Regions from separate parts of the Mesorhizobium sp. WSM4904 genome, predicted to be linked through region 1. Evidence: riboswitches for the same ligand, from Rfam matches in the RefSeq annotation. Region 1 holds a riboswitch; the other holds the start of a gene.
What was found. Region 1 has a riboswitch for S-adenosylmethionine ahead of QAZ47_RS09245 (homoserine O-acetyltransferase). Riboswitches for the same ligand answer to the same signal wherever they lie in the genome.

Region 1 (14,356 bases):
GGGCGCGCTGCGACAGTTCCTTGGCGTCGGCCTTGGCCAGGAACGCGTCGAGACCGCCGCGATGCTCGACCGAACGCAGCGCGTTGGCCGAAATGCGCAGGCGCACGTTCTGGTTCAGCACTTCGGAAATCAGCGTCACATTGACCAGGTTCGGCAGGAAGCGACGCTTGGTCTTGTTGTTGGCATGGCTCACATTGTTGCCGGTCTGGACTGCCTTGGCAGTGAGCTCGCAGGTACGGGACATCTTGTCTAACCTTCAGTTCTAGACCTGCCAAACCATTCTGCCCGCGCCAGGCGGCGCGCGGTCTCGGTCAGGCGGCCTTTGGAAAAGTTGGCGTTCCATAGTTGCATTTCGCCACTACGTCAAGCTCCGGCACGTGCGCTGCGACATGGCGCGCTCCATATAAAGGTCGGATTTCGCCCTATATGCCCTTCGCGAAGGGATTGCCAGGCTGGAACCATTGCATTTCCGGCCAGTATCAAGGACTCGCCGCCCGCCATGCTTCGACCATCCTACGCCCTTGCCGCGCTGCTTGCCGTCGCCGTGCCGTCGACAGGCGTCGCCGCGGCCGCGCCGCAAGCCTTCAAAGGCGAATATACCGTCTCCTTCCTCGGCCTTTCGGTCGCCAGGGCGACGTTTTCGAGCCGTTACGACGGCGACACCTATGCCATCAACGGCACGGTCTCAGCCGCCGGCATCGCCAAGCTGTTCGACGACACGAAAGGCACGATTTCGTCCAAAGGCACGATTTCGGGCCAGCAGATGCGGCCGCAGGCCTTCAGGGCCGATTACACTTCCGGCAAGAAGGCCTCGGCGGTCGACATACGCTTCGCCAATGGCGGGGTCGCTTCGACGAAGGTCGTCCCGGAGCCAGGCAAGCGCGATCCGAAGAGCTGGGTGCCGGTCGGCGACGGCGATCTGAAATCGGTGCTCGATCCGATGGCGGCGACCGTCATCCACGCCGACAGCCTGGACAAGGTCTGCGGGCGGACCGTCAAGTTCTACGATGGCGAGATGCGCGCCAACCTGTCGCTGACCTACGCCTCGAAAGGCTCGATCTCGGTGCCCGGCTACAAGGGCGACACCGTCACCTGCAAGATGGGCTTCGAGCCGGTGGCGGGCTACCGCAAGGGGCGCAAGGCGCTGGAGTTCCTCAAGAACAAGAGCCGCATGATGGTGACATTTGCACCGCTCGGCCAATCCGGCGTATATGCGCCGATCCGCGCCACGGTCGGGACCCAGATCGGTCCGCTGACCATCAGCGCGAGACGGTTCGAAGCCGTCGAGTAAGTTTGTTTTACGCAATTCCTGACGGGAAAGTCGCAGCACGCTTTCCTGGAATTGCTCTTTGTTTTGCGCAATTCCGAACGGAAAACCGTTACACACTTTTCCTGGAATTGCTTTAGAGGCGCCCCTGCGCGCCGCCGGGGGGAATTCATGGGGCGCGCAACACTGATCGGCTTCTCGGCGGTTGCCATGTGGGCGCTGCTCGCATTGCTCACCAACGCCTCCGGGCAGGTGCCGCCATTCCTTTTGTCGGCCATCACCTTCGCCATCGGCACCTGCGTCGGGCTTGCCGCCAGGCTGGTCATGCCTGCTCCCGACAAGAGCCGGAAGATTCCGCCGCAGGTGTGGCTGATCGGGATTGCCGGCCTGTTCGGCTACCATTTCTTCTACTTCACGGCGCTGCGCAACGCGCCGGCGGTCGAGGCAAGTCTGATCGCCTATCTGTGGCCGCTCTTGATCGTGCTCGGCTCGGCGCTGATGCCGGGCGAGCGGCTGGCCTGGAACCATGTCGTCGGCGCGCTGCTCGGCCTTGCCGGCACTTTCCTCATCGTCACCAAGGGCGGCGGACTCGCCTTCGACGCGCGCTACGCCTTCGGCTATGCGATGGCGGGCGTCTGCGCGCTTTTGTGGTCGTCCTACTCGCTCTTGTCGCGGCGCTTCCCATCGGTGCCGACCTCGATCGTCACCTGGTTCTGCGCCGCGACGTCGGTGCTCTCGTTCGTCTGCCACCTGTTGCTCGAAAAGACCGTGCTGCCGGACGGTCCGGGCCAGTGGCTGGCGGTCGTCGGGCTCGGCCTGATGCCGGTCGGCGCCGCCTTCTACGCCTGGGACATTGGCGTCAAGCGCGGCAACATCCAGGTGCTGGGGGCGGCAAGCTATGCCGCGCCGCTTTTATCGACGCTGGTGCTGATCGCCGCGGGCGTGGCCGAGCCGTCATTGCGCATCCTCGCGGCCTGCGTGCTCATAACCGGCGGGGCGGCGCTCGCCGCGAAGTCGCTCTTGCTGCGCAAGCCGGCGACCGGCGGAGCAAGCGCATGATGCCGTTTCCGGGCGGCATCGACGCCAATCCGAATGCGACGCTTCTGTTCTCGGTCGCCGCCGCCGCGATCTATGCCCTGGCGCTCGAACTGTCGCCCCGCATCGCCCGTTCCGCCGCCAAGACTCTGGCCGTAGGCTTGCTGGCGGCGCTCGCCGTCATGCAGGGCGGTCCGCTGCTGCTCGTCGCGGCGCTGGCGCTCAGCTCGGTCGGCGACGCGTTCCTGTCGCGCGACGGCGAGAAGGCCTTCCTTGGCGGGCTGGCGAGCTTCCTCGTCGCGCATGTCGCCTACGTCGCCCTGTTCCTGGAGGTGGGTGGCGGGATCGGACTGCTCAGCACGGAACCGTGGCGCGGCGCGGTCGCGCTGGCGATGGCTGTGTTCGTCGTCGTGATGCTCGCCACGCTGTGGCGCCGCGTCGGCCCACCCTTGCGTATCTCGATCGCCGTCTATGTCGCGGCGATCCTTGCCATGGGCATTGCGGCGCTCACCACGAGCTATCCCTGGGTCGTTGCCGGCGCGGTGCTGTTCATGGCCTCGGACGGGCTGCTGGCGGCGGAGCGCTTCCTGCTTGCCGCGATCTCGCCGCATCGCGTCTGGATGCGCTACGCGGTCTGGGTGCTTTATTATGCAGCCCAGCTGGCGATCACGCTTGGTTTTCTCTTGAGTTAAGCGGTTTTCGGCTGCCAGCCGGGCTCGGCCAACTCGAAGGCGGCGAAGTCGAAGCCAGGCGCCACCGTGCAGCCGACCAGCGTCCATTCGCCGAGGCTGCGCGCCGACTGCCACCAGCCGGCCGGCACGACGATCTGCGGCCGCTCGCCCGCGGCAAGGGCTGTGCCCAGCACCTGTTCGATGACGGCGCCGGCGCCTTCCTCGTGCATGGCGAGCGCCAGCGGCGCGCCGGCATAGAAATGCCAGACCTCAGCCGCGTCCTTCACCCGGTGCCAGGCCGAAAGCTGGCACTGCTCCAAAAGGAAATAGATCGCGGTCGAATGGCCGCGCGGGCCTCCCGAGCCGTCGCGAAAAGTCTCGGCATACCAGCCGCCTTCGGGATGCGGCTGGAGACCCAGCGTTGCGATGATTTCAGCGGCGCCGGTCACGCAGGGAAATCTCTATTCTGATGCATGTCGTTGTCCCAAAACCGCTGCACACTTTTGGGCGACATGCATCAGAAATGGTCCTTGCGCTTGCGGACCTCGGCGAACACCTCTGCGTCGCTCGCTCTCTCCATGCCGAGATGCTTGCGGATCACCGGGTCGTGCCAGCGCAGGAACGGGTTCGTCGACAATTCCTCGCCGATCGTCGTCGGCAGGGTCGGCTTGTTGTCGGCGCGCAGCGCCTCGATCCTGGCGGCGCGCTCCTTCAAGGCCGAATTCGTGGGGTCGACGGTCAGCGCGAAACGGGCGTTGGCTAAAGTATATTCGTGGCCGCAATAGATCACCGTCTCGGCAGGGAGAGCAGCGAGCTTCTTCAGCGATTCGTACATCACGGGCGGCTTGCACTCGAAGATCCGGCCACAGCCCAACGCGAACAGCGTGTCGGCGGTGAAGGCCAATTTCGAGGCCGGCAGATGGTAGGAGACGTGGCCCGCGGTGTGGCCGGGCGTTTCGATGACGTCGATCCTTTCCTCGCCAAGGCGGATGACGGAGCCTTGCTTGACGGTCTCGTCGATGCCTGGGATCTTTGCCTTTTCCGCCTCCGGCCCGACGATGGTGAGCTTGAAGCGCTCCTTCAGCGCCAGATTGGCTTCGACGTGGTCGCCATGATGATGCGTGGTCAGGATCATGGTCGGCGTCCAGCCGGTGCGCTTGACCGCGGCCAGGATCGGAGCTTCCTCCGGAGCGTCGATGATCGCCGTCTGGCCGCTTTCGGGGTCATGGACCAGCACGCCGAAATTGTCGGTGCGGCACATGAACTGTTCGATTTCGACCGGCATCTCGTCGCTCTCCGTTATCGCCGCAGACATAGGGCGGTCAGCCGCCGATGTCATCCGCCTTTGTTGAACTCGGCATTTATCGCGGCTACCGTCCGGCGCATGCATTCGGATATCGTCGACCTCCGCTCCTTCTATTCGACCACGCTCGGCCGCCTGGCCGAACGCGCGATCACCATGGCGCTGTCGTCGATATGGGCAACCGTCCCGAACGAGCGTCTGGTCGGCCTCGGCTATACGCTGCCCTGGCTGGAACGGTTCGGCACCGATGCCGAGCGGGTCTTTGCCTTCATGCCGGCGACGCAGGGGGCGGTGGTGTGGCCCGCGACCGGTCCGACGGCGACGGCGCTGGTCTTCGACGAGGAACTGCCGCTGGTCGATTCCTGCATCGACCGCATGCTGCTCGTGCATTCGCTCGAACATGTCGAAAATCCGCGCGAGACGCTGAACGAGATCTGGCGCGTGCTGTCGCCGGCAGGCAGAGTTGTCATCGTCGTGCCCAACCGGCGCGGCGTCTGGGCGCGCTTCGAGCACACGCCCTTCGGCAACGGCCGGCCGTTCTCGCGCGGGCAGCTCACCGAACTGCTGCGCGAGGCCAATTTCACGCCCGCCGCATGGTCGGACGCGCTGTTCTTCCCGCCGTCGCCGCGACGCTTCATGATGCAGTTCCACAACGTGCTGGAGCGGGCCGGCCGGCGCCTCTGGCCAATCTTTTCCGGCGTCATCGTCGTCGAGGCGCAGAAGCGGCTCTACCAGGGCGTGCCCGTCGCGCAGCGTGCGTCACGCAGGGTCTTCGTGCCGGTGTTCTCGCCGCAGGGCGCGACAACGCTCGGGCGCCAGGCCGCCAGCTCGGTGCCACCGGGCAGGCGGATGACGCGTTCGTGATCGGGGACAAGCCTTGCGCCGCATGGCGATCGTCACCCTATCTCAGGGGCGGGTTCGGGGCGCGGCACCACCGCCGATGATCGCTCCCGGCAGCAGGGATTTCGCATATGGATGACACGCCCAGTATCGAGCAGGCCGCGTTCTCGGTCGAGTCGAGCAGCCTCTCAGACCAGGTGGCGACGATCAGGCTGGCGCTGAAGACGTCGCCGGTGCGCAGGCAGCTTCTGTGGGTCTTGATCGGTATTGTCGGCGTCATCGTCGCGACCTCGATCGGGCAGGTGCTGCTCAACCGCTGGAACCAGCCGTTTTACGACGCTCTGGCACGGCGCGACCTGCAGGGGTTCCTGCACCAGCTGATGGTGTTTGCCGTGATCGCCGGCAGCCTGCTGGTGCTCAATATCGGCCAGACCTGGCTCAACCAGACGATCCGGCTGAAGCTGCGCGAGGCGCTGACGCTGGACCTCATCGATGAATGGATGCGGCCGGCGCGCGCCTTCCGGCTCACCCATGCCGGCGCCATCGGCGTCAACCCCGACCAGCGCATGCAGCAGGACGCCGGCCATCTTTCCGACCTGTCGACCGATCTCGGTGTCGGCCTGCTGCAATCCTTCATCCTGCTTGTGTCCTTCATCGGTGTGCTGTGGGAGCTCTCTTCCGGCTTCGTCTTCCATGTCGGCGGCTATTCGCTGACGATACCCGGCTACATGGTCTGGGCGGCGATCCTCTACGCCGGCATCGCCTCCTGGCTGAGCTGGCTCGTGGGCCGACCGCTGATCCACTTCAACAGCGATCGCTATACGCGCGAGGCGGAGCTGCGCTCCTCCATGGTCCGCGTCAACGAGAATGTCGACGCCATCGCGCTCGCCCATGGCGAGGCGGACGCCAGGCGGCAGCTGGAGTTCGACCTCGGCAGCGTGCTCGGCGCCATGCGGCGCATCTACAGCGCCCAGATCAACCTGTCCTGGGTCACCGATGCCTATGGCTGGATCACCGTGGTGGCGCCGATCCTTGTCGCGGCGCCGGTCTATTTCGCCGGCGACATAAGCTTCGGCGGATTGATGATGGCGGTCGGTGCCTTCAACCAGGTGAATTCCTCGCTGCGCTGGTTCATCAACAACATCGGCGCCATCGCCGATTGGCGGGCAACGCTGATGCGCGTCGCCGACTTCCGGATCGCGCTTGGCGAAACCGACATCCTGCATGCCAAGGAAAGGCGTATCGAGTTGAGCGAGAACGCGAATGGCACGCTGACATTCGAAAAGCTCGAAGTCGCATCGCCCGACGGGTGCACGAGGCTTGCCGAGACGGATGTCGAGATAAAGGCCGGCGAGCGCGTCATGATCACCGGCGATCCGCGTGCCGGCAAGACGCTGTTCTTCCGCGCCATCGCCGGCCTCTGGCCGTGGGGAGGCGGGCGCATCGGCATGCCGGCCGGGGAGAAGCCGTTCTTCCTGCCGCGCATGCCTTATTTCCCGCTCGGGACGCTGCGCGACGTGCTCAACCATACCGAAGGCGGTAAAATCGAGGACGCCGAGATTTCCGCGGTGCTCGGCGAAGTCGGGCTGGAGCGCCTGTCGTCCCAGCTCGACCGCTCGGCGCGCTGGGAGCATGAGCTGGCCGACGACGAACAGCGGCTGCTCGCCGTTGCCCGGCTGGCGCTGCGAAAGCCGAAATGGGTGATCATCGACGAAGCGCTGGACACCTTCGACGGCGCCACGCTACGGCGCGTGCTGGCGATGCTGCAGGCCAGGCTGCCGGACGCCGCCATCCTCAATATCGGGCGCGGCCTGCACAACATCCAGTTCTTCCCGCGCGCGCTCACCATCGTCAAGGACAGCGGCCGATCGGCGCTCAAGCCGGCCCGCCTCCGCGCCGGGGCGATCGAACCGCCACCGCGTGCGGTGCGCGCCAAGAAATAGCTTTATTTCGCCGCGATCGCCGGGAAGAATCCCAGCCTAAAGCGCGTCGCGCTGAAACGGATTCAGGCGACGCGCTTTAAGTCTTTGTCTTGATGCATGTCGTTCGCCAAAACCGCTGCGCACTTTTGGGCGACATGCATCGGTCGGAGCCTGCCATGCTCAAGCTGCTCAGCCTGCTTGCATGCCTTGCCTGCGCCGAGGCAGCGCCAATGCCTGCAATCGGCGACGGCACCCCTGTCGATGTCGAACTCGTGCTGGCCGTCGACATCTCGCAATCGATGGACGAAGGGGAGTTCGCCCTGCAGCGTGCCGGCTATGTCGAGGCGCTGCGCCATCGCGACTTCATCAGCGCTGTGCGCTCGGGCCGGAAAGGCCGCATCGCGCTCGCCTATTTCGAATGGGCGGGGGTCGTGCGCGACGACGGCGTGATTGCCTGGCAGATCATCGACGGCGCGGACAGCGCCAACGCCTTTGCCGACAAGATCGCCGGCCGGCCGTTCCGGAGCTTTCGCGGCACGTCGATCTCGGGCGCTCTCGGCTTCGGTGCGGGGCTTTTGGAGAAAAACGGCTTTTCGGCGCCGCGCCGGGTCATCGACATATCGGGGGACGGGCCGAACAATGCCGGACTGCCTGTCGCCATGACCCGCGACGCCGCTTTGGCCGAGGGCATAATCATCAACGGCCTGCCGATCCTGATCAGTCCGTCGCCGAGCGTCAGCCGCCTCGACCGCTACTATGCCGACTGCGTCACCGGCGGTCCCGGCTCGTTCGTACTGCCGATCTATGCGGCGTCCGAATTCTCGACGGCGATCCGCCGCAAGCTGATCCAGGAGGTGAGCGGCATCGATGATGCCAGAAGGATTCGCGTCGATGTGCAGGCGCCAACCGATTGCCTGCTCGGCGAGCGGCTGCGGCAACGGTTTTCCGATCCGTATTTTCCCGAGCTGGATCGGTGAGGTGCCTGTCTTGCGGTGTTTCGGCTGGAACGCCGCTCCGTGCGCTTAATCAGACCGCCCGGGCGCCGTATTTGGCGCGGAACTCGTCATAACAGTCACGACGCCAGCGGCGGCCGACGACGTAACCGCGCAGCAATTCGGGCAGCGAGTAGCCGAGCGCCTTGGACGACCGGTTGGCGAGATAGCCGGAAAAAGCCTGCGGCAGCCTGCCCTTCAGTATATCGGCGATAATCTGCCGGGCGATCATATAGGGCGGAACGTCGGGATAGCGGTCGGCTATGTAAGGGTGTTTGCCGATCAGGTTGGCATAGGCCTCGACATAGCCGTCGCGACGACCGGAGATCGAATTCTCCGAATTGTACTTCTTCCAGTCGATATCCTCCGACAGCAAGGCACCGCTGCGGCGGGCAAAACGCAGCAGCAATTCGCGGTCCTGCATGCGCGTGATGTCGCTGTCATAGCCGCCGATCGCAAGCAGCGACTCGTGCCGGGCGGTGATCGCCGAGCCGGCAATGAAGATCGTCTGCGAGACCAGGGCGCGCTGCAGCGTGCTCTTGTCGAGCAAGGCCTCGCGGTTGATACACTTGGTGCTGCGCTGGCCTTTCACCGAGACGTAGGAACTGATCAGCACTTCGAGCGACGGGTTCTTGTCGAACCGCGCGAGCGTCCGCTCCAACCGGTCCGGCAGATAGACATCGTCCGAATCAAGGAAGGTCACGATCGGCGCCCGCGCGCGCTCGATGCCCGCGTTGCGCGCGGCATTGGCGCCTCGCCATTTCGCTCCGACATAGATTAGCCTGGGATCGCGAATCTCGGCCAGGGCCAGGGCCGTTCCATCGGTCGAACCGTCGTCGACCACGATGTGCTCGAAGCGGGTAAGTGTCTGGGCAAGAACGCTTTCTACCGCACGAACGACCTGATGGCGCCGATTGTGCGTCGGCGTGATCACGCTAATCAACGGAGCGACTTCGCTCGACATCCGGCTGCCGCTGCCACCGGTCGCGCCCGGCGTTTGATCTAAGGGTCTGATGGCTACCTTCCATTCCCCCCCGGAATCGCAGCCAAGCTACTAAAAAGCGGTCTCCGTGTCACCCAAGCGCAGCGGGAAAGGAGACGGATTCCGGTCGGTTTCCGCGCCATTGCGGTTTGAAGGCAACACCGGCGTCTGTCCGCGGTGAAGTCGAGGTGGTCGAGAACAGCTGGCCGGGCCACCTGATCGTCATCGAATTCCCGGACAGGCAGCATGTGCGCGACTGGTACCGGTCGCCGGCATATCAACAGATCCTCGCGTTGCGCACCGGCAATTCCGAATCCGACGTTATCTTCGTCGACGGCGTCGAGCATCCGCACAAGGCTACCGATGTGCTGGGCTGAATGAGGCGGCGAGAATGCGAACGATTAGCGGCGAGTCCGAGCGATCGTGGCTACAATTGCAGATAGGCTAACTGTGGTCGACATAGTCGGGCAAGGTTTCGATCTCATCGCGTACGAGGCCCGTCGCCAGGCCGAAATGACCGAAAAACGCCAGAGTGTAGAAGGCCAGCCCGACAATCAGCGACAACGGGATTTGCCAGAGCGACATGCCTGTCTGCGGCGCATGGCGTATCACCCGTCGTACCACGCGCCACGAATTGGTCACCCATCGGCTGAACGACTTGGCGATGCGTCGAGAGCGACTGGGGGACTTGATCTCGACGAACTTCCTGTCGGCATCCCTGCCGGTCACCAGTGCGCGCCACAAGAAGAAACGCCAACCCCGCGGGGGATAGTGATAGACGCGTGCGCCGGCATGGACGATTTCGTGACCCTCGCGGCGAAGCTGATGCATAAGCAGCGTGCAGGAAACCTTGAATCCATTGTTCTGCGGGAAGGGATGGCTGGCGATCCAGTCGCGCCGGAAGGCGACGTTGTTGGCGTTGATCGCCCGTTTCGCGGCGAATTTCTCGTCTCCCCGAGCCATAGGGAAGAACCAGATCAGCGCAAAGGTTCGCGAGAAGAAATCGTCGTAGAAAAGGTAGGTATAGCCGTTGACGCAAACGGTCCCGGGTTTCTGAAACGGGCCGAGCAGGATCGACAGCCAGCCCGGTTCCGGAACCGTGTCTGAGTCCATGAAGATCACAATGTCCGTGTCGGTTGCCAGGACTCCGTTGTTCTTGAGTTCGTAATAGCGGCCGCCGGGACAGGCGGCGAAGCGAAGCTCGGCCACCTCTTTCAGCCGTGGTGCTTCCCTATTGATGTGGTCCTGCAGCGACGGGGCGTCCGCGTCGTGCCCGGCGTGCGAGATGACGACTTTCGGGCTTGCGAGACCGGCCGCCGAAACCGAGGCGATTTCATCCGCCAGGATGGTCAGCCCAACGCCGATCTCGTCCCAGTCGATCGACTTGGCATTTTCCATTTCCACGACGACTGAATAAGTCGGGAGATCGCCGACCATCGCTGTTCACCCACCATGTTGCCTGATTGAGGTCAGTATAGCCGTCTCAATTCGCTGTCAAATGACAGAAACAACAATGCAAATATTTGGTGCTCCACCGACATTCGCGGCTGTGCTGCGAGCGAGGAGAACAGATTCGAGCGCTACTACCGCCGCAGCAAGAACACCGCTTGCTGGCCGAAGAAGTTCCAGAACCACCACGGCATCGACAGGCCGATCTTCTGGCCGTTGGCGTCGAGCGCGGTCGCCTTCTCGACCGTCGCGCCGAGCTCTTCGCACAGATTGACGAAGTCGCGGATGGTGCAGAAGTGGATGTTCGGCGTGTCGTACCAGGAATAGGGCAGGTCCTTGGTGACCGGCATCCTGCCCTTGATCAGCAGCGAGAAGCGCACCCGCCAATGGCCGAAATTGGGGAAGGAGACGATGGCGCGGTTGCCGATCCGAAGCAGCTCGTCGAGCACCAGCTTCGGGTTGCGGGTCGCCTGCAGGGTCTGCGACAGCACGACGAAGTCGAAACCCTTGTCGGGATAGAATTCGAGGTCCTTGTCGGCATCGCCCTGGACGACGGAGAGGCCGCGCGCCACGCATTCGTTGACGCCGCGCTGCGACAATTCCAGGCCGCGGCCGTCGACCTGCTTGGTCTCCTGCAGCAGTTCCAAAAGCACGCCATCGCCCGAGCCGACATCGAGCACGCGCGAATGCGACGGGATGAGATCGGTGACGACCTCGAGGTCGACACGCTGGGCGCGGTTGACGCTCATCAGGCAACCTCCGGCCTTATGGCATTTGCAGCCGATGGCGTCGCAGGAATGCGGCTAGAACAAACGAATCGCGACCCGCTCATAGGCTGAGCCCCCTGGCGCGGGCGGCGGAGGCAATGAAGCCGTTGATGGCCGCGAACAGTTCCGGCTCGTCGAGCAGGAAGGCGTCATGGCCGCGATCGGTCTCGATCTCGACGAAGGAGACGGAGGCGCCGGCGGCATTGAGCGCATGCACGATCGAGCGGCTTTCCTCCGTCGGGAACAGCCAGTCGCTTGTGAAGGACACCAGGCAGAAACGCGTCCTGGTTCCGGCGAAGGCATCGGCCAGCCGTCCGCCATGGTCGGCGGCGAGGTCGAAATAGTCCATCGCGCGGGTCAGATAGAGGTAGGAGTTGGCGTCGAAGCGATCGACGAAAGTCATGCCTTGATGGCGCAGGTAGCTTTCGATCTGGAAATCGGCATCGAAGCCGAAGGTGAGCGCCTCGCGGTCCTGCAGGTTGCGGCCGAACTTGCGGTGAAGGGCCGCCTCCGACAGATAGGTGATATGGGCGGCCATGCGGGCCACCGCGAGCCCCTTTTCCGGACGCCGGCCGAAATCGAGATATTTGCCGCCATGCCAGTCCGGATCGGCCATGACGGCCTGCCGTCCGACCTCGTGGAAGGCGATGTTCTGCGAGGAATGGCGGGCGCCGGTGGCGATCGGCAGCGCGCAGAAGACGCGTTCCGAATGGCTGGCGGCCCATTCCAGCACCTGCATGCCCCCCATCGAGCCGCCGATCACGCAAAACAGCTTCTCGATGCCGAAATGGTCGACCAGCATCAGTTGCGCGCGCACCATGTCGCGGATGGTGATGATCGGCAGGTCGAGGCCATAGGGCCGGCCTGTCGCCGGATTGGTCGAGGCCGGGCCGGTGGAGCCGAGACAGCCGCCGACGACGTTGGCGCAGATGACGAAGAAGCGGCTGGTGTCGATGATCTTGCCGGGGCCGATCAGCACCTCCCACCAGCCCGGCTTGCCGGTCACCGGATTGGTGTTGGCGACATGCTGGTCGCCGGTCAGCGCATGGCAGACGAGGATGGCGTTGGAGCGGGCGTCGTTGAGGGTGCCGTAGGTCTGGTAGGCGACCTGGAATGGCGACAGGATCGTGCCGGCATCGAGCTTCAGCGGCTTGTCGGGACCGAACCGCAGCACCGGGCTCGACGGATGGTCGGCCTCGTTGTTGGTCCTTGCAACGCGCTGAGCGGACATTTGCATTCCCCATCCAGTCCGGCCGGCGGCGGACAACAAAAAACCGGCCTGCCTTCGCAAAGCCGGTTACAGGTTGCAAACGGCCCTTTAGCGAATTGTTTAACGTGGCTGCAAGCCGACCGGCCAAATCACCACGGGAAGTCCGGCTGCTCTTCTAGGACCAGCGCCGCGCTTCGTCAACGGGCAGCTACCTGGGATCGGCATGGTGGCGCAAGCACCGGCACTCGACATTCGGGGCCACGGCCTGTATTTCCGCTGCGGCCTCGAAGGCCTTCTCGACGGATTTGTGACATGAAGCAGGATCAGGCACGTCCAACACCTCGCGCGGGCATCATGGACATCGATGCGTACGTGCCGGGCAAGAGCACCGCGCCGGCCGGCGTGACGAAGGTCTATAAGCTGTCGTCCAACGAGAATCCGCTCGGGCCCTCGCCGAAAGCGATCGAGGCCGCGCGGGACGTGGCTGCCAGGCTCGACGTCTATCCGGACGGCAGCGCCCGCCGGCTGCGCGAGGCGATCGCTGAAGTGCACGGCCTCAACCCGGCAAACATCGTTTGCTCCAACGGCTCCGACGAGATCCTGGGGCTCTTGGCACAGACCTATCTTGCGCCGGGAGACGAGGCCGTGTTCACCGAACATGCCTTCATGGTCTACAAGATCTACATCCAGGCGGCCGGCGCGAAGCCGGTGGCAGTCAAGGAAACCGACGAGCGCGCCGACATCGACGCGATCCTCGCCGCCGTCACGCCGGCGACGCGGATCGTCTTCCTTGCCAATCCCAACAATCCGACCGGCACCTACGTGCCTTTCCAGGAAGTGCGCCGGCTGCATGCCGGACTGCCGAAGAACGTGCTTCTGGTGCTCGACGCCGCCTATGCCGAATATGTACGCCGTAACGACTACGAGGCCGGCATCGAGCTGGCGGGCAGTTCCGAGAACGTCGTCATGACGCGCACCTTCTCCAAGCTCGGCCTCGGCGGGGCGCGCGTCGGCTGGATGTACGGGCCGGCGCATATCGTCGATGCCATCAATCGGGTGCGCGGTCCCTTCAACGTCAACGCAACCGCGATCGAGGCGGGCATCGCGGCCATCCGCGACCGCGCCCATGTCGAGCGCAGCGTGGCGCACAACGAGAAATGGCTGGCCTGGGTCAGCGAGCAGGTGACCCTGCTCGGGCTGCGCGTCACGCCCAGCGTCGGCAATTTCGTGCTGATCCATTTTCCCGATGACAAGCGGCATTCGGCGGCGGCGGCGGACGACTATCTGAGCGCACGCGGCTACATCCTGCGTCGCGTCACCGGTTACGGCTTCCCCAATGCGCTGCGTATGAGCATCGGCACCGAAGAGGCCAATCGCGGCGTCGTCGAAGCGCTGACGAATTTCCTGAAAAGCTAGAACACCATGACCTCACCGATGTTCGAGAAAATAGCGCTGGTCGGCATCGGCCTGATCGGCTCGTCGCTCGCCCGCGTCATCCGCCGCGAAGGCCTGGCGCGCCATATCGCCATCGCGACGCGCAGCACATCGACGCTGAGGCGGGCCGAGGAACTCGGTCTCGGCGATTCCTACACGACCGAGGCCAAGGAAGCGGCGCGCGACGCGGATCTCGTTATCGTCTCGGTTCCGGTCGGGTCGTCCGGCGAGGTCGCCGCCGAGATCGCGCCGGCGCTGAAGAAGGGGGCGATCCTGACCGACGTCGGCTCGACCAAGGCTTCGGTGATCGCGCAGATTGAGCCGCATGTGCCGGAGGGCGTGCATTTCATCCCGGGCCATCCGCTGGCGGGCACGGAAAAGTCGGGTCCGGACGCCGGCTTCGCCGATCTCTTCGACAACCGCTGGTGCATCTTCACGCCGCTGCCGGGAACCGATGCCAAGGCTCTGGAGAAGCTCTCCGAAT
Region 2 (14,356 bases), 2.0 Mb from region 1:
GCGAGCGGATGGCCGCGGCGCACGATCAGGCAAGCCTTCTCGATGCCGATGACGCGCGATTCGAACAGCCGCGGGTTGAGGTCGTCGGGAATGCGGGCGATGATGAAATCGTGGCGCGACGCGATAAGCTCGCGGGCGAGCACGTTCGAGGTCTCGACCTGCATGGTGATCTCGATGCGCGGGTAGATGCGGCGGATCTCGCGAATCGCCGGCACGGCCAATTCGATCGCCGGCGCGGTCACGGCGCCGAGGAACACCGAGCCACCCTTGCCGGCCTTGAGCTCCGAAATCTCGCGGTCGGCCTCGCGCATCTCGAGCAGAATCGAGCGGGCGCGCCTGGCGAGCGCCTGGCCGTAAGGGGTCAGCGTCACGCCGCGCGGCAGGCGCTCGCACAACATAACGTCGAGCACCGCCTCCATCTCGGCGATCATGCGCGAGGCGGCCGGCTGGGAGATGTTCATGACCTGGGCGGCGGCGCTCACCCGTCCGTGATCGTCGAGCGCGGCGATCATGCGCATATGGCGCAGGCTCAAGCCGCTGCGCAGAAGCGTCTCCCCGTCTCCCGGGAGCTTCTCGTAACTTACTGAAATCGCATCAGGATCGCGCAGCGCCGCCATTATTTCCCAGCCTCTCCGCCAGTTCTTACCGCATGCTAAATCATACCAGTTTCGGTATAGCAACCACCAAAGATCGCATTTGACAGTTATGTCAAAGGAACCCACCCTTCGCGCGTTCCGAGGCGCAACGATCGGCAACGAGCAAAATCGTATCGATTGAAACTGCGCCGCGGGGCCGATTGGGAGGATACCGGAGATCGATAAAGCCGACAGTGGCGCGCCAGCGCTCCTGTTCGACTGCGCGGCCCGCGAAGCCCCGAGGTGTCGCGTCCATCAACCAGGGAGAGTAATGTGAAGATCATCAAGACGCTGGCCGCCATCGCGGCCCTTGGCATTGCCGCCACGACCTATTCGGCGCATGCAGCCGACAAGGGTCTCGTCGGCGTGCTGATGCCGACCAAGACCTCGCAGCGCTGGATCAACGACGGCGACGCCGTCAAGTCCCAGCTCGAAGCGCTCGGCTACACGGTCGACCTGCAGTATGCGCAGGACGATATCCCGAACCAGCTCAGTCAGCTGGAAAACGAAATCACCAAGGGTCCGAAGGCGCTGATCATCGCTTCGATCGACGGCACCACGATGGCCGATGCGCTGCAGAAGGCCAACGATGCGGGCGTGGTCACCATCGCCTATGACCGCCTGATCAAGAAGACCCCGAATGTCGACTACTACACCACCTTCGACAATTTCGGCGTCGGCGTCATCCAGGCGAATTCCCTGGTCAAGGGCCTCAAGGAGCGCTTCCCGAACACCAAGCCGTGGAACGTCGAGCTGTTCGGCGGCTCGCCCGACGACAACAACGCCTTCTTCTTCTACAACGGCGCGATGTCGGTCCTGCAGCCGCTGATCGACGACGGCTCGATCAAAATCAAGTCCGGCCAGATGGGCATGGACAAGGTCGGTACGCTGCGCTGGCTCGCCGCCACCGCGCAGGCTCGCATGGACAACCTGCTCTCGGCCAACTACTCGGACGGCAGCCGCGTCGATGGTGTTCTGTCGCCCTATGACGGCCTGTCGCGCGGCATCACAGCCTCGCTGCGCGCCGTCGGTTACGGCACCGACGCGCAGCCCTGGCCGATCGTGACCGGCCAGGATGCCGAGACCGCCTCGGTCAAGCTGATCATCTCGGGCGAGCAGTATTCGACGGTGTTCAAGGACACCCGCGAGCTGGCCAAGTCAACCGTGGAGCTGGTCGACAAGGTGCTCTCGGGCGGCAAGCCTGAGGGCCTCGACACCAAGACTTACAACAACGATGTCAAGGTCGTTCCCTCGATCCTCCTGACGCCGGTTGAGGTCGACAAGTCGAACTACGAGAAGCTGGTCGTCGACTCCGGCTACATCAAGGCCGAAGAGCTGAAGTAATCCGGCTTGAAAACGAGGGGTCCTGCGCGACGCAGGGCCCCTTTTCGTTCAACGGCGAGCCCGGTATTGTTTTTGCCGGCTCTGCAGCGCCATGCGCCGTCGCGGCGCGGACCAGACTGCAGTATGTTGATTTCGCGCATGACCCATTCCGGAAACGGAAAGCATGCGCCAGGGAGTGGAATTCCTGATGACCTCGACGATTTTGGAGATGCGCGACATCACCAAGACGTTCCCCGGCGTCAAGGCGCTGTCGAACGTCAACCTCAGCGTCGAGGAAGGAGAAATCCATGCCATCGTCGGCGAGAACGGCGCCGGCAAGTCGACGCTGATGAAGGTGCTTTCGGGTGTCTATCCGTCCGGCACCTATGAAGGCGAGATCGTCTTCCGCGGCCAGGAGTGCCACTTCAAGGGCATCCACGACAGCGAGCATATCGGCATCGTCATCATCCACCAGGAGCTTGCCCTGGTGCCGATGCTGTCGATCGCGGAAAACATCTTCCTCGGCAACGAGCACGCCACCTACGGCGTCATCGACTGGAACGCCAACGAGAAGCGCACCGGCGCGCTGCTCAAAAAGGTCGGCCTCAAGGAAGATCCCAAGACGCTGATCACCAATATCGGCGTCGGCAAGCAGCAATTGGTCGAGATCGCCAAGGCGCTTAGCAAGGAAGTGAAGCTCCTGATCCTCGACGAGCCGACCGCTTCGCTCAGCGAGAAGGACAGCCAGGCGCTGCTCGATCTGCTGCTCGAGTTCAAGCGCCAGGGCATGACGTCGATCCTGATCTCGCACAAGCTCAACGAGGTGAACCGCGTCGCCGACAAGGTGACGGTGATCCGCGACGGACGCACGATCGAAACCCTGCCCAGGAAGGAGATCAGCGAGGACCGCATCATCACCTCGATGGTCGGCCGTTCGCTCGACGACCGCTATCCGCCACGCGAGCCGCAGATCGGCGACGTCATTTTCGAAGTGAAGAACTGGTCGGTCTACCATCCGATCCACGCCGAACGGCAGGTCATCAAGAACATCAACCTCAATGTGCGCAAGGGCGAGGTGGTCGGCATCGCCGGGCTGATGGGCGCCGGCCGCACCGAATTCGCGATGAGCCTGTTCGGCCGCTCCTATGGCCGGCACATCACCGGGGAGGTGTCGCTCCACGGCAAGCCGATCGACCTCTCGTCGGTGAGCAAGGCGGTGGAGAACCGCATCGCCTATGTCACCGAGGACCGCAAGACCTACGGCCTCAACCTCATCGACCACATCAAGCACAACGTGACTTTGGCCAACCTGGGCGGCGTCTCCAGCCGCGGCGCCATCGACGACATGCGCGAGATGAGCGTCGCCAACGACTACCGCAAGAAGACCAACATCCGCGCCTCCAGCGTCTATCAGCTGACCGGCAACCTTTCGGGCGGCAACCAGCAGAAGGTGGTGCTGTCGAAATGGCTGTTCGCCGACCCGGAAGTGCTGATCCTCGACGAACCGACGCGCGGCATCGACGTCGGTGCCAAGTACGAAATCTATACGATCATCGCACGTCTCGCCGCCGAGGGTAAGGCAATCATCGTCATCTCGTCGGAAATGCCGGAGCTGCTCGGCATCAGCGACCGTATCTATGTCATGAACGAAGGGCGTATCGTCGGCGAAATGGCGGCTAGCGACGCCAGCCAGGAAAAAATCATGCGCGCCATCGTTCGCGGAGAAGGAAAAGCATCATGAGCACAGACAGCGCTCCCTCGCCGCAGAGCGGCGTCGCCGAGGACGTCAAGCAGGGTCCGCGCATCGCCGTCTCGGCGCTGACGACGAATTTGCGCGAATACGGTCTGATCATCGCGCTGATCGTCATCATGCTGTTCTTCCAGTACACGACGTCGGGAACGCTGTTCAAACCGGTCAACCTCAGCAACCTGGTGCAGCAGAACTCGTTCATCATCGTGATGGCGCTCGGCATGCTGCTGGTGATCGTCGCCGGCTATATCGATCTCAGCGTCGGATCCGTCGCCGGCTTCATCGGCGCGCTCGCCGCGATGATGATGGTCATCTGGCCGCTCGGCATATTCAGCAATCCGCTGGTGGTCTCGATCGTCTGCCTGATCGTGGGCGCGCTTATCGGCGCGGCGCAAGGCTATTGGATCGCCTATCACAGGATCCCGAGCTTCATCGTGACGCTGGCGGGCATGCTGATCTTCCGCGGCATCTGCCAGGCGCTGCTCGGCGGCGGCTCCTCTGTCGGCCCGCTTCCGCCTGACTTCAAGGCGCTGAGCTCAGGCTTCATCCCGGACGTCATCGGCCCGCTGACGCTGATCCCACCGACGGTGAATGCTGCCGGCAAGACCATCGTCGGCAGCGGCCTTACGCTGCATATGACGACGGTTGTGCTGGGCGTGGTCGCGGTGCTCGCCTATGCCTATTTCGGGCTGAGGGCCCGCCGCAAGCGCGAGCGCCACGGCTACGAGGCCGAGCCCTTCCCGCTGTTCGTCATCAAGACGCTGGTGGGCAGCGCGCTGGCGCTCTTCCTGGTCTTCCAGTTCGCGAGCTACAAAGGCCTGCCGGTCGTGCTTATGGTGATGGGCGTGCTCATCTCGCTGTTCGTCTTCGTCACCAAGCGCATGACCATCGGCCGCCGCATCTATGCCATGGGCGGCAACGCCAAGGCGGCGCAGCTGTCGGGCATCAATACCGAAAGGCTGACGCTGCTCGTCTTCATCAACATGGGCGTGCTGTCGGCGCTCGGCGGCCTGATCATCGCGGCGCGCCTCGGCCAGGCCGTGCCGGCCGCGGGTCTCGGCAGCGAGCTCGACGTGATCGCGGCCGTCTTCATCGGCGGCGCCTCGGCGATGGGCGGCGTCGGACAGGTCATCGGCGCCGTGGTCGGCGGCTTCATCATGGGTGTGATGAACAACGGCATGTCGATCATGGGCGTCAATGTCGACTGGCAGCAGGTGGTCAAGGGCCTGGTGCTGCTCGGCGCCGTCATCTTCGACGTCTACAACAAGAACAAGGCCTGACAGGGCGAGGGCAATTCCGGAATGGCGGTTTTCCATCCGGAATTGCGCAAAAACAAATATTTGGAGCGGGCCAGCTACTAGGCTGAACCGCTCCGGCGAGGAAGCAGGAGGCATACGGGTCCAGATCGCGGAGCTGCCGGCAACCCGTCGGCGCCAAGAAGTCCCCCGAAGGACCGGGCTCGCGAGCGCAATCCGGACGAAGAGTTTCAACCGTGGCACGGATCGGTCCGGGCCGCGCTGGTCGGGGTTTTTGCTGTCGGCAGCCCGGCCAAGGCAAAAGAGAGAGGGTTCATCATGCTGATTTCCCAGATCCTCGACGACGCCGAGACGATCCGCGTCGTTGCCCGCAGCGGCGGCAAGACCCGGATCATCAACGGCGCGCGCAGCGTCTATTCGCTGGCGATGGAGGCGGCGCGCACCGGCACCGGTCTCGAAGCGCTGATCGAGCGCAAGGGCTATGGCGAGACGGTCGACCTCGACGCCGCCTACAAGAAGGGGCGGCTGGTGTCGCCAATCAACCATCCGGACCCCGCGCATCTGCACCTCACCGGCACCGGACTGACGCATCTCGGCTCCGCCGCGACGCGCGATTCCATGCACAAGAAGCTCAGCGACGGCGAAGAGCAACTCACCGATTCCATGAAGATGTTCCGCATGGGGCTGGAAGGCGGCAAGCCGGCCAAGGGCCAGATCGGCGTGCAGCCGGAGTGGTTCTACAAGGGCAACGGCACCATGGCGGTGGCGCCGGGCGCGGCGCTGATGTCGCCGGCCTTCGCGCAGGACGCCGGCGAGGAGCCGGAGATCGCCGGCATTTATGTCATCGGCGATGACGGCGCGCCGTTCCGGGTCGGCTTCACGCTGTCGAACGAATTCTCCGACCATGTGACCGAGCGGGTGAACTACCTTTTCCTCGCCCACTCCAAGCTGCGCAACGCCTCGTTCGGACCGGAAATCCTGATCGGCGACCTGCCCGCCGACATCAGAGGCTCATCGCGCATCTGGCGCGACGGCAAGGTGCTTTGGGAAAAGCCGTTCCTGTCGGGCGAAGCGAACATGTCGCACACCATCGCCAATCTCGAGCATCATCACTTCAAATATTCAGCCTTCCGCCAGCCAGGCGACGTGCATGTGCACATGTTCGGCACCGCGACGCTCTCCTTCGCCGACGGCATCAGGACCGAGGCCGGCGACGTGTTCGAGATCGAGGCCAAGGATTTCGGCCTGCCGCTGCGCAACCCGCTGGAGATCGAAAAGCCGGTGAAGGTGGCGGTGAAGGCGCTGTGATCTCGCGAACAACTTGGAACCGGATCAATGGGCCATATTCCGCCAAGCGCCAGAAATCTGGGCATCGCTCTGTTGATCGCTTGCTGGTCATCCGCGGCCTATGGCGCCGCACAATGCAGCAAGACCTCCTATAGCGAGGCGCGCGCCCTGATGACCAACCGACTGCTGGGCACCGGATATTCACGAAATCAAACCAGCTTCCTGATGCGAAATGCCGATCTACGGATTTCACAACTTCGTGGCGCCACATTGAACGACAGAGCCAAGCCTTGCCGCATTGACTCCGCTCGTGCCTATGTTCTTGGGTGCGTGAACGATCAGCTATTCCCGTTGAAGGGATCAAAGGCATCGCTTGATGCCACGCGACAGGCTTCATTCTGGGGTAAAACGCATCTAGCTGGACGCGAGCTGCTTTTTGTCGGCAGCTTCAACGCGTGCCTCGGCGCCGCGAAACAGGCGCTGTTTCGCGGCTGACCGAAGGCAGCTCCGGCTTCAATAGATATCGAAGTCGAAATATTTCGCCTGGATCTTCTTGTAGGTGCCGTCGGCGACGATGGCGTCAATGGCGGCGTTCAGCCTGTCGCGTAGCGCGGTGTCCTCCAGGCGCACGGCGATACCGGCCTCGGTCTCAGTGCCCTTGACGTCGCCGACCAGCTTGCAGCAGCCGTCGCTCGCCTTCTTCATCCAGTCGACCAGCACGAACTTGTCCGAGATGACGGCGTCGAGCCGGCCGTTGAGGAGATCGGTGACCGCCTCTTCCTGGGTCGGATAGAGCTTCGCCTCGGCGCCGGCCTTGCCGTAGACGTCCTGGGCGTAGTTGGCCTGGGTGGTCGAGGCCTGGGCGCCGACCGTCTTGCCGGCGAGAGCGGCAGGCTCGGTCGAGGCGATGTCGCTATCTTTCAAGGCGACCAGCGAAAGCGGCGTGGTGTAGTATTTGTGGGTGAAGGCGACCTGCTTCTTGCGTTCCTCGGTGATGCTCATCGAGGCGATGATGGCGTCGAATTTCTTGGCCTGCAGCGCCGGAATGATGCCGTCCCAGTCCTGGGTGACGATCTCGCATTCGACCTTCATCTGCGCGCAGAGCGCATTGGCGATGTCGATGTCGAAGCCCTCGACCTTGCCGTCCGGCGTGATGGTGTTGAAGGGCGGATAGGCGCCCTCGGTGCCGATCTTGATCTTTTCCGCTGCGCCTGCCGAACCGGCGCCGAGCGCCAGCATGGCTGCGGCCGCTGCCGATATGATCCATCTGGATATCCGCATTTTCGTCTCCCTCGATCAGGTTCTATGCCAGTTACGCGCAGCCAAGCATGGTGCGGTTGGCCAGGCAAGCACAGTCTGGCTGCCGCGGAGCTCAGCGCGCGGCGCGGAAATGCTTGGAGAGCTTGAGCCCTTGCGCCTGATAGTTGGAGCCGAGATCGGTGCCGTAAAGCGCCCGTGGGCGCTTGAGCATATGCTCGTAGACCAGGCGACCGACGATCTGGCCGTGGTCGAGGATGAACGGCACCTCGTGGCTGCGCACTTCGAGCACGGCGCGGCTGCCGCTGCCGCCGGCGGCGGAATGGCCGAAGCCCGGGTCGAAGAAGCCGGCATAGTGGACGCGAAACTCGCCGACTAGCGGATCGAAGGGCGTCATCTCGGCGGCATAGAGCGGCGGCACGTGCACGGCTTCGCGAGAGACCAGGATGTAGAACTCGTCCGGGTCGAGGACCAGCTCGCCGGCGCCGCTCTTGTAGAGCGGCTCCCAGAAGTCGACGACGTCCTGCGCGGCGCGCTTGTCGACGTCGACGAGGCCGGTGTGGTGCTTGCCGCGATAGCCGACAAGGCCGTCCTTGTCGCCGTCGAGATCGATGGAGAGCGCGATGCCGCCGCCGGAGATGTTGGGCGGCTCGGTGGCGACCAACATCTCAGCGCGGTGGAGGTCGCGCAGTTCGCTCTCCGAGAGCACCGCGTTGCCGATGCGGAAGCGGATCTGCGACAGCCGCGAGCCGGCGCGCACGACGATCGGGAAGGTGCGCGGGCTGACCTCGAGGTAGAGCGGGCCATGGTAGCCGGCCGCGATCTTGTCGAACTCGTGGCCGCGGTCGGTCATGACACGCGTGAAGATGTCCAGCCGCCCGGTCGAGCTCTTCGGGTTGGCGGAAGCCGACACTTCCGCCGGCAGCGCCAGGCTCTCGAGCAGCGGCACGATGTAGACGCAGCCCGTCTCCAGCACCGCACCTTCGGCAAGGCTGATCTCGTGCAGCTTCAGCCGGTCGAGCTTGTCGGCCACCAGATGATCGGGACCGGGCAGGAAGGAGGCGCGCACACGAAAGGCGGTGTCGCCGAGCCTGAGATCGAGGCTGGCCGGCTGGATCTGGTCGCTGTCGAGCGCGCGCGGCGACTTCAGCGCATTCGCCTCAAACAGCGCCGCGATGTCCTGATCCGGAAGAATGCCTGTCTGCCGCAAGGTCTGGCTCCGATCGAAGGCCGGGCAAGCGCGTGGTTCTTTTGCAGGCTCCTGCCGAAAACCGTAAACGGGCTTGCGCTACCTGCCTGGTACAAACCTCTTAATCAAGCCGGCAATTGACGCAAGCGTGGCGCGGGTCTAAAGGGTCGTTATCCCGTGGTGATTTGGCCGGTCGGCTTGCAGCCACGTTAAACAAGTCGCTAAAGGACCGCTGGCCGCGAGGCCATATGGACCGGTTGCGACATCGCGGCCGGTTTTTTTGTGTTTGGACTGTTCTTTGCGAGTGGAATTAGGGCGATGACCAAGACGCGTAACTGGAAGCCTCAGACGGCACTCGTGCATGGCGGCACACTGCGTTCCGGCTTCGGCGAGACCGCCGAGGCGATGTACCTCACCCAGGGCTATGTCTACGAAACGGCGCAAGCCGCGGAAGCCCGCTTCAAAGGCGAGGAGCCGGGCTTCATCTATTCGCGCTACGCCAACCCGACCGTCGACATGTTCGAGAAGCGCATGTGCGCGCTGGAAGGCGCGGAGGATGCCCGCGCCACTGCTTCCGGCATGGCAGCCGTGTCCGCCGCCCTGCTCTGCAGCGTGAAGGCGGGCGACCACATCGTTGCGGCGCGGGCGCTGTTCGGCTCCTGCCGCTGGGTGGTCGAGACGCTGGCGCCGCGCTACGGCATCGAGGCGACGCTGGTCGACGGCACCGACATCGCCAACTGGGAAAAAGCGGTCAGGCCGAACACCAAGCTGTTCTTCCTGGAAAGCCCGACCAACCCGACGCTGGAAGTGGTCGACATCGCCGCCGTCGCCGCTTTAGCCAATTCGATCGGCGCGAGGCTGATCGTCGACAACGTATTCGCCACGCCGCTGCAGCAGAAGCCATTGCAGCTCGGCGCCCATGTCGTGGTCTATTCGGCGACCAAGCATATCGACGGACAGGGCCGCTGCCTCGGCGGCGTCATCCTGTCGGACAAGAAATGGATCGATGAGAACCTGCACGACTATTTCCGGCACACTGGCCCGAGCCTGTCGCCCTTCAACGCCTGGACGCTGCTGAAAGGTCTGGAGACTCTGCCGCTGCGCGTGCGCCAGCAGACGGAAAGCGCCGGCAGGATCGCGGACTTCCTGGCCGGCCGGCCGGAGATCGCCCGCGTCATCTATCCGGGGCGGGCCGACCATCCGCAGGCGGACGTCGTCAGGAAGCAGATGTCTGGCGGCTCGACGCTGATCTGTATCGACGTCAAGGGCGGCAAGCAGGCGGCCTTCGCCCTCCAGAACGCGCTCGACATCGTGCTGATCTCCAACAATCTCGGTGACGCCAAGAGCCTGATCACCCATCCGGCCACGACGACGCACAAGAACCTGAGCGACGAGGCGCGCGCCGAACTCGGCATCGGGCCCGGCACGCTCAGGCTCTCCGTCGGTCTGGAGGATACAGACGATCTGCTCAACGACGTCGAACAGGCGCTGAGGGCAGCGCGGTAACGGTGGCCGCAAAGAGATTGCTTGAGCCGCAGCCGGCTCAGGCAATCTCTTCGAGTTCGGTCATCTCCCCGGTGCGGATCGTCATGGCGTTGCCGCGCCATTCGACGACGCCGCCCAGCCAGCCGCGCGACCAGACGATGGGAAGCATGGCGTCGCGCACGATCATCGCGGTGACGCTGCGCGGCGACAGGTACCAGCCCTTGGACCATGCAAGCAGGCACTCCGGCACATAGGCGACCGCCAGCACGCAAAGCGCCGTGGTGGGGAGGCTGACGCCGGCGCTTGCCGCCGCAATCAGCGCGAAAATCAGCGGCACAACCACGCCGGTCAGGATCTCGGGCGCGAAGAACTGCGGGAAGGTGACGCGGCGCAGCCGCGCCCAGCGCGCCTGGCGCGACCAGACTTCGGCGAGCGTGCGCTGGCCGAGCGGCTGTTCGAAGGGCGAGGCCACGAGGTTGACCCGGAGGCCCAGGCTGTTGATCAGCTTGGTGGCCGCCGCATCCTCGGCGGCCTCGGCGGCCAGCGCCTGTATGCCGCCGTTTGCGTCGAGCATCGACTTGTTCCACAACATGCTCTTGCCCTGAGCGAAGCCAAGGCCGACCGCCTCGCCGGCATATTGCCAGCGCGCCTGCAGCGTGTTGAGGAAAGCGCATTCGACCTCGGCCCAGAAGCCGTCCGGCCGCGAGCCGACCGGCGTCGAGCAGACGAGGCCGGTATTCCGTCGCCAGGCCGCCATCAGGTGCTGGACATAGTCCTTGGGCATCAGCACGTTGGAATCGGCGAGAATCACCCAGTCGTGCCGGGCCGCCAGCCAGCCCTTGACGCAGTTGTTGAGCTTGGGATTGGCGCTGATCCTGTCCTCGCCGATCAAGAGCCGCGCCGGCACGTTCGGGAAGCGCGCGATCGCGGCATTGATCAACTTGACCACAGGGTCTTCCGGTTGGGTGACGCAGAAGATCAGCTCATAACGCGGCCAGTCGAGCGAGAAGGCGCGCTTGAGCGTCTCCTCGGCGAATGGCTCGACGCCGCGCGACGGCACGATGATGGAGACCGGCGGCTGCTTGCCGGCGAACGGGGGAATGAGGCGCCTGGGCTTCAATCGCGACGAGGCGAGCAGGATGCTGGCAAAATTGGAAAGAAGAAGGGCTGACGAAGCAAAGGCGGCTGCAAAGGTCAGTTCCATCGAGTTCTGGTCACTCCGGAAGGGCCGCCCGCGGCCGTTTCATCAGTCGACAGAGCGCCCGAGTCGCCCGCATAGTTTCTGCACACCAACATTGTCATGTGTCACTTAAATGACATTGTTTTTAGGCAACTGCGCTAGAATCTGGCAGGATGGACGGCGCTTCGTGTAACAACCGCGGAGCGCGGTAAATGTTCCTAGCCGGCAAACCGGAGTGGCCCATGTATCGCGCCGTGACGCGCAACATCGAAGTGCAGGTCAGGCCGTTCTATCTGGAGGATCGTTCCGATCCGTCGGAGGACCGCTACGTGTGGGGCTATCAGGTGACGATAGACAACCGGTCGGACGAGTTCGTGCAGCTTCTGTCGCGCTATTGGCACATCACCGACGGACGCGGCCGCGTCGAGGAGGTGCGTGGCGCCGGCGTCGTCGGCGACCAGCCGGAGCTCAACCCGGGCGACAGCTACCAGTACACGTCGGGATGCCCGCTCTCGACGCCGTCCGGCATCATGGTCGGCCACTACACGATGCGCAACGGACGCGGCGAGACGTTCGATGTCGCCATCCCGGCCTTCTCCCTCGATATGCCGGGGACGAGGCGCACGGTGAATTAGCGAGTTTGGCGATTGGCGAAAATGCCCGCGACAGCCTCTTTCTCCTGTTTTACGCTACGCTATGCACACATCTTCTTCTGTGACTGGCGTGACTGATCGGGCTGAGGCTTGATTGCCACGTGGTTCCCCCAATCCGTCGCTGCTTCGCAGCGCCACCTTTCCCCCTCCGGAGGGAAAGGAAGGGAACGTTGCTGGACGAGCGCTGACGGCAAAGAGCTTGGCGCCTTTCCTCTACCCCGTCGATCGGGGGAGAGGTGGCTCGGCGAAGCCGAGACGGAGTGGGGGTCGACCAGCGCTACTTAGACAATGCATGCGCCAAGCTGCCATGCACGCTATCGCCAAAGACCAGCCGCTTGGAAATGTGTGCACGCCGTAGCCGTTTTACGGGGAGAAATGCCCGGCAGTGCAATGTGGGGCGGCGCCAAGGTTTCGATTTCTTTCGGACGGAGCGAGGGGTTCCGACATCGCCGACGTTGGCACTGCCCCTCATCCGCCCTTCGGGCGCCTTCTCCCCGTGGAACGGGGAGAAGGAAAGAATTTCACTCGCCCGCGAATTCCGCCGGATCGAAGTCGTACTGCGTCGAGCAGAACTCGCAAGCGACATGGATGCCGCCGTCCTCGGTGCTGTGCTCGATCTCCTCGGCCGAAAAGCCTTCGAGGATGCCGCGGATCTTCTCGCGCGAGCAGGAGCACTGGTCGGCGACGGGAACGCTGCGGAAGACGCGCACGCCGTGCTCGTGGAACAGCCGGTAGAGCAGCCGCTCGGCGCCCACCATGGGGTCGATCAGCTCAGTCGGCTCGATGGTGCCGAGCAGCGCCAGCAATTCCCGCCATGAATTGTCGGCCGGTTCGTGCGCCACGTCTCGCGGATCGCCGTCGCCACCCGAAATATCGGGCACGCGCATGCGCTCCGGCGCCTGCGGCAGGAACTGCGCCAGGATGCCGCCCGCGCGCCATTGCTCGCGGGCGCCGCCCGGACCCGGCGTCACCAGCTTGGCAACCGACATCCTCAGATCGGTCGGGATCTGCTCGGACTGGCGGAAGTAGGTGCGCGCGGCGTCCTCCAGCGACGTGCCGTCGAGTTGGACGATGCCCTGATAACGCTGCGTGTGGGCGCCCTGATCGATGGTCAGCGCCAGAACGCCGGTGCCGAGCAGCTTCTCCTGCGAAGTCTCGCCCGAGGCCACCAGCGCCTGCAGCCGGTCGGCGTCGAAGCGCGCATAGGCGCGCAGCGCATGCGGTGTGGTGAAATCGGCCACCAGCATGTCGACCGGCCCGTCGGTGCGGGTCTGCAGGATGAACTTGCCCTCGAACTTCAGCGACGTGCCGAGCAGCACGGTGAGCACGCAGGCTTCCGCCAGCAGCCGCGCGACCGGTTCGGGATAGTCGTGACGGCTGAGAATGGCGTCGAGCATCGGCCCGAGCTGCACGGTGCGACCGCGCACGTCGAGGGGCGCCACTTCGTAAGGCACGACATGGTCGTCGCCGGCGAAGCCGAATTCACCGAGTTTGGGTTGATGATCAGCCAATGGACGGGTTTCCAACATGACAAAGCTCCGGGGCGCGTCCATCCCGCTTTGCAGGCGGCATGGGTCGAAGCGCGTTCGATTTGCGTGATGGCCCGCAAATAGGCATCACACATCGCCAGATCAAGTTGGTCCGGATCAAGACAATCCGGTTCAAGTCGGGCCTTCTCAAGCGCCCAGGCACCAGGCCAGCACCGCTTTCTGGGCGTGCAGCCGGTTTTCGGCCTCGTCGAACACCACCGAATGCGGCCCGTCGATCACCTCGTCGGTGACCTCCTCGCCTCGGTGCGCCGGCAGGCAGTGCATGAAGAGCGCGTCGGACTTCGCCTTGGCCATCAGCGCGGCGTTGACCTGGTAAGGCAGGAAGACGTTGTGGCCGCGGGCGCGATGCTCCTGGCCCATCGACACCCAGCTGTCGGTGACGACGCAATCCGCCTGGTCGACTGCCTCCTCGGCCGAGTGGGCAAACCTGACCTTGCCGCCATTGGCCTTCGCCCAGTCGACGTATTTCTCGAACGGCTCGCTGCCTTCCGGCACCGCGACGTTAAGGTTGAAGCGGAACCGCGCCGAGGCTTCGAGCAGCGAGTGCAGCACGTTGTTGCCGTCGCCGGTCCAGGCGAAGGTCCTGCCGGCGACCGGACCGCGATGCTCCTCGTAGGTCATGATGTCGGCCATCAGCTGGCACGGGTGGGTGTCGTCGGTGAGCCCGTTGATGACCGGAACGGTGGCGTTTTCGGTGAGCTCCAGCAGCCGTTCATGCGAGGTGGTGCGGATCATGATGGCGTCGACGTAGCGCGACAGCACCTTGGCGGTGTCGGCGATGGTTTCGGAAC

Region 2: it holds a riboswitch for S-adenosylmethionine, as region 1 does, so the genes downstream of both, QAZ47_RS31780 (O-succinylhomoserine sulfhydrylase) here and QAZ47_RS09245 (homoserine O-acetyltransferase) in region 1, are expected to answer to the same signal.

Annotation. Positions count from the first base shown of each region.
Region 1 covers NZ_CP121354.1:1,940,327-1,954,682, forward strand. Annotated here, with positions in the region: gene rpmB (50S ribosomal protein L28) at 1-244, opposite strand, end outside; gene QAZ47_RS09185 (DUF3108 domain-containing protein) at 500-1,291, shown strand; gene QAZ47_RS09190 (EamA family transporter) at 1,439-2,326, shown strand; gene QAZ47_RS09195 (lysoplasmalogenase) at 2,323-2,994, shown strand; gene QAZ47_RS09200 (cupin domain-containing protein) at 2,991-3,422, opposite strand; gene gloB (hydroxyacylglutathione hydrolase) at 3,491-4,258, opposite strand; gene QAZ47_RS09210 (methyltransferase domain-containing protein) at 4,358-5,140, shown strand; gene QAZ47_RS09215 (ABC transporter ATP-binding protein/permease) at 5,248-7,059, shown strand; gene QAZ47_RS09220 (DUF1194 domain-containing protein) at 7,215-8,015, shown strand; gene QAZ47_RS09225 (glycosyltransferase family A protein) at 8,065-8,994, opposite strand; partial or broken gene QAZ47_RS09230 (DUF1330 domain-containing protein) at 9,189-9,389, shown strand; gene QAZ47_RS09235 (glycosyltransferase) at 9,457-10,449, opposite strand; gene metW (methionine biosynthesis protein MetW) at 10,596-11,210, opposite strand; gene QAZ47_RS09245 (homoserine O-acetyltransferase) at 11,290-12,459, opposite strand; SAM riboswitch at 12,527-12,604, opposite strand; gene hisC (histidinol-phosphate transaminase) at 12,793-13,854, shown strand; gene QAZ47_RS09255 (prephenate/arogenate dehydrogenase family protein) at 13,861-14,356, shown strand, end outside.
Region 2 covers NZ_CP121354.1:6,575,750-6,590,105, forward strand. Annotated here, with positions in the region: gene QAZ47_RS31740 (LysR family transcriptional regulator) at 1-617, opposite strand, end outside; gene chvE (multiple monosaccharide ABC transporter substrate-binding protein) at 909-1,979, shown strand; gene mmsA (multiple monosaccharide ABC transporter ATP-binding protein) at 2,167-3,699, shown strand; gene mmsB (multiple monosaccharide ABC transporter permease) at 3,696-4,988, shown strand; gene araD1 (AraD1 family protein) at 5,283-6,272, shown strand; gene QAZ47_RS31765 (hypothetical protein) at 6,300-6,746, shown strand; gene QAZ47_RS31770 (ABC transporter substrate-binding protein) at 6,765-7,490, opposite strand; gene QAZ47_RS31775 (2'-deoxycytidine 5'-triphosphate deaminase) at 7,624-8,718, opposite strand; SAM riboswitch at 8,865-8,942, shown strand; gene QAZ47_RS31780 (O-succinylhomoserine sulfhydrylase) at 9,016-10,203, shown strand; gene QAZ47_RS31785 (ceramide glucosyltransferase) at 10,241-11,386, opposite strand; gene apaG (Co2+/Mg2+ efflux protein ApaG) at 11,605-11,997, shown strand; gene QAZ47_RS31795 (Hsp33 family molecular chaperone) at 12,537-13,568, opposite strand; gene argF (ornithine carbamoyltransferase) at 13,692-14,356, opposite strand, start outside.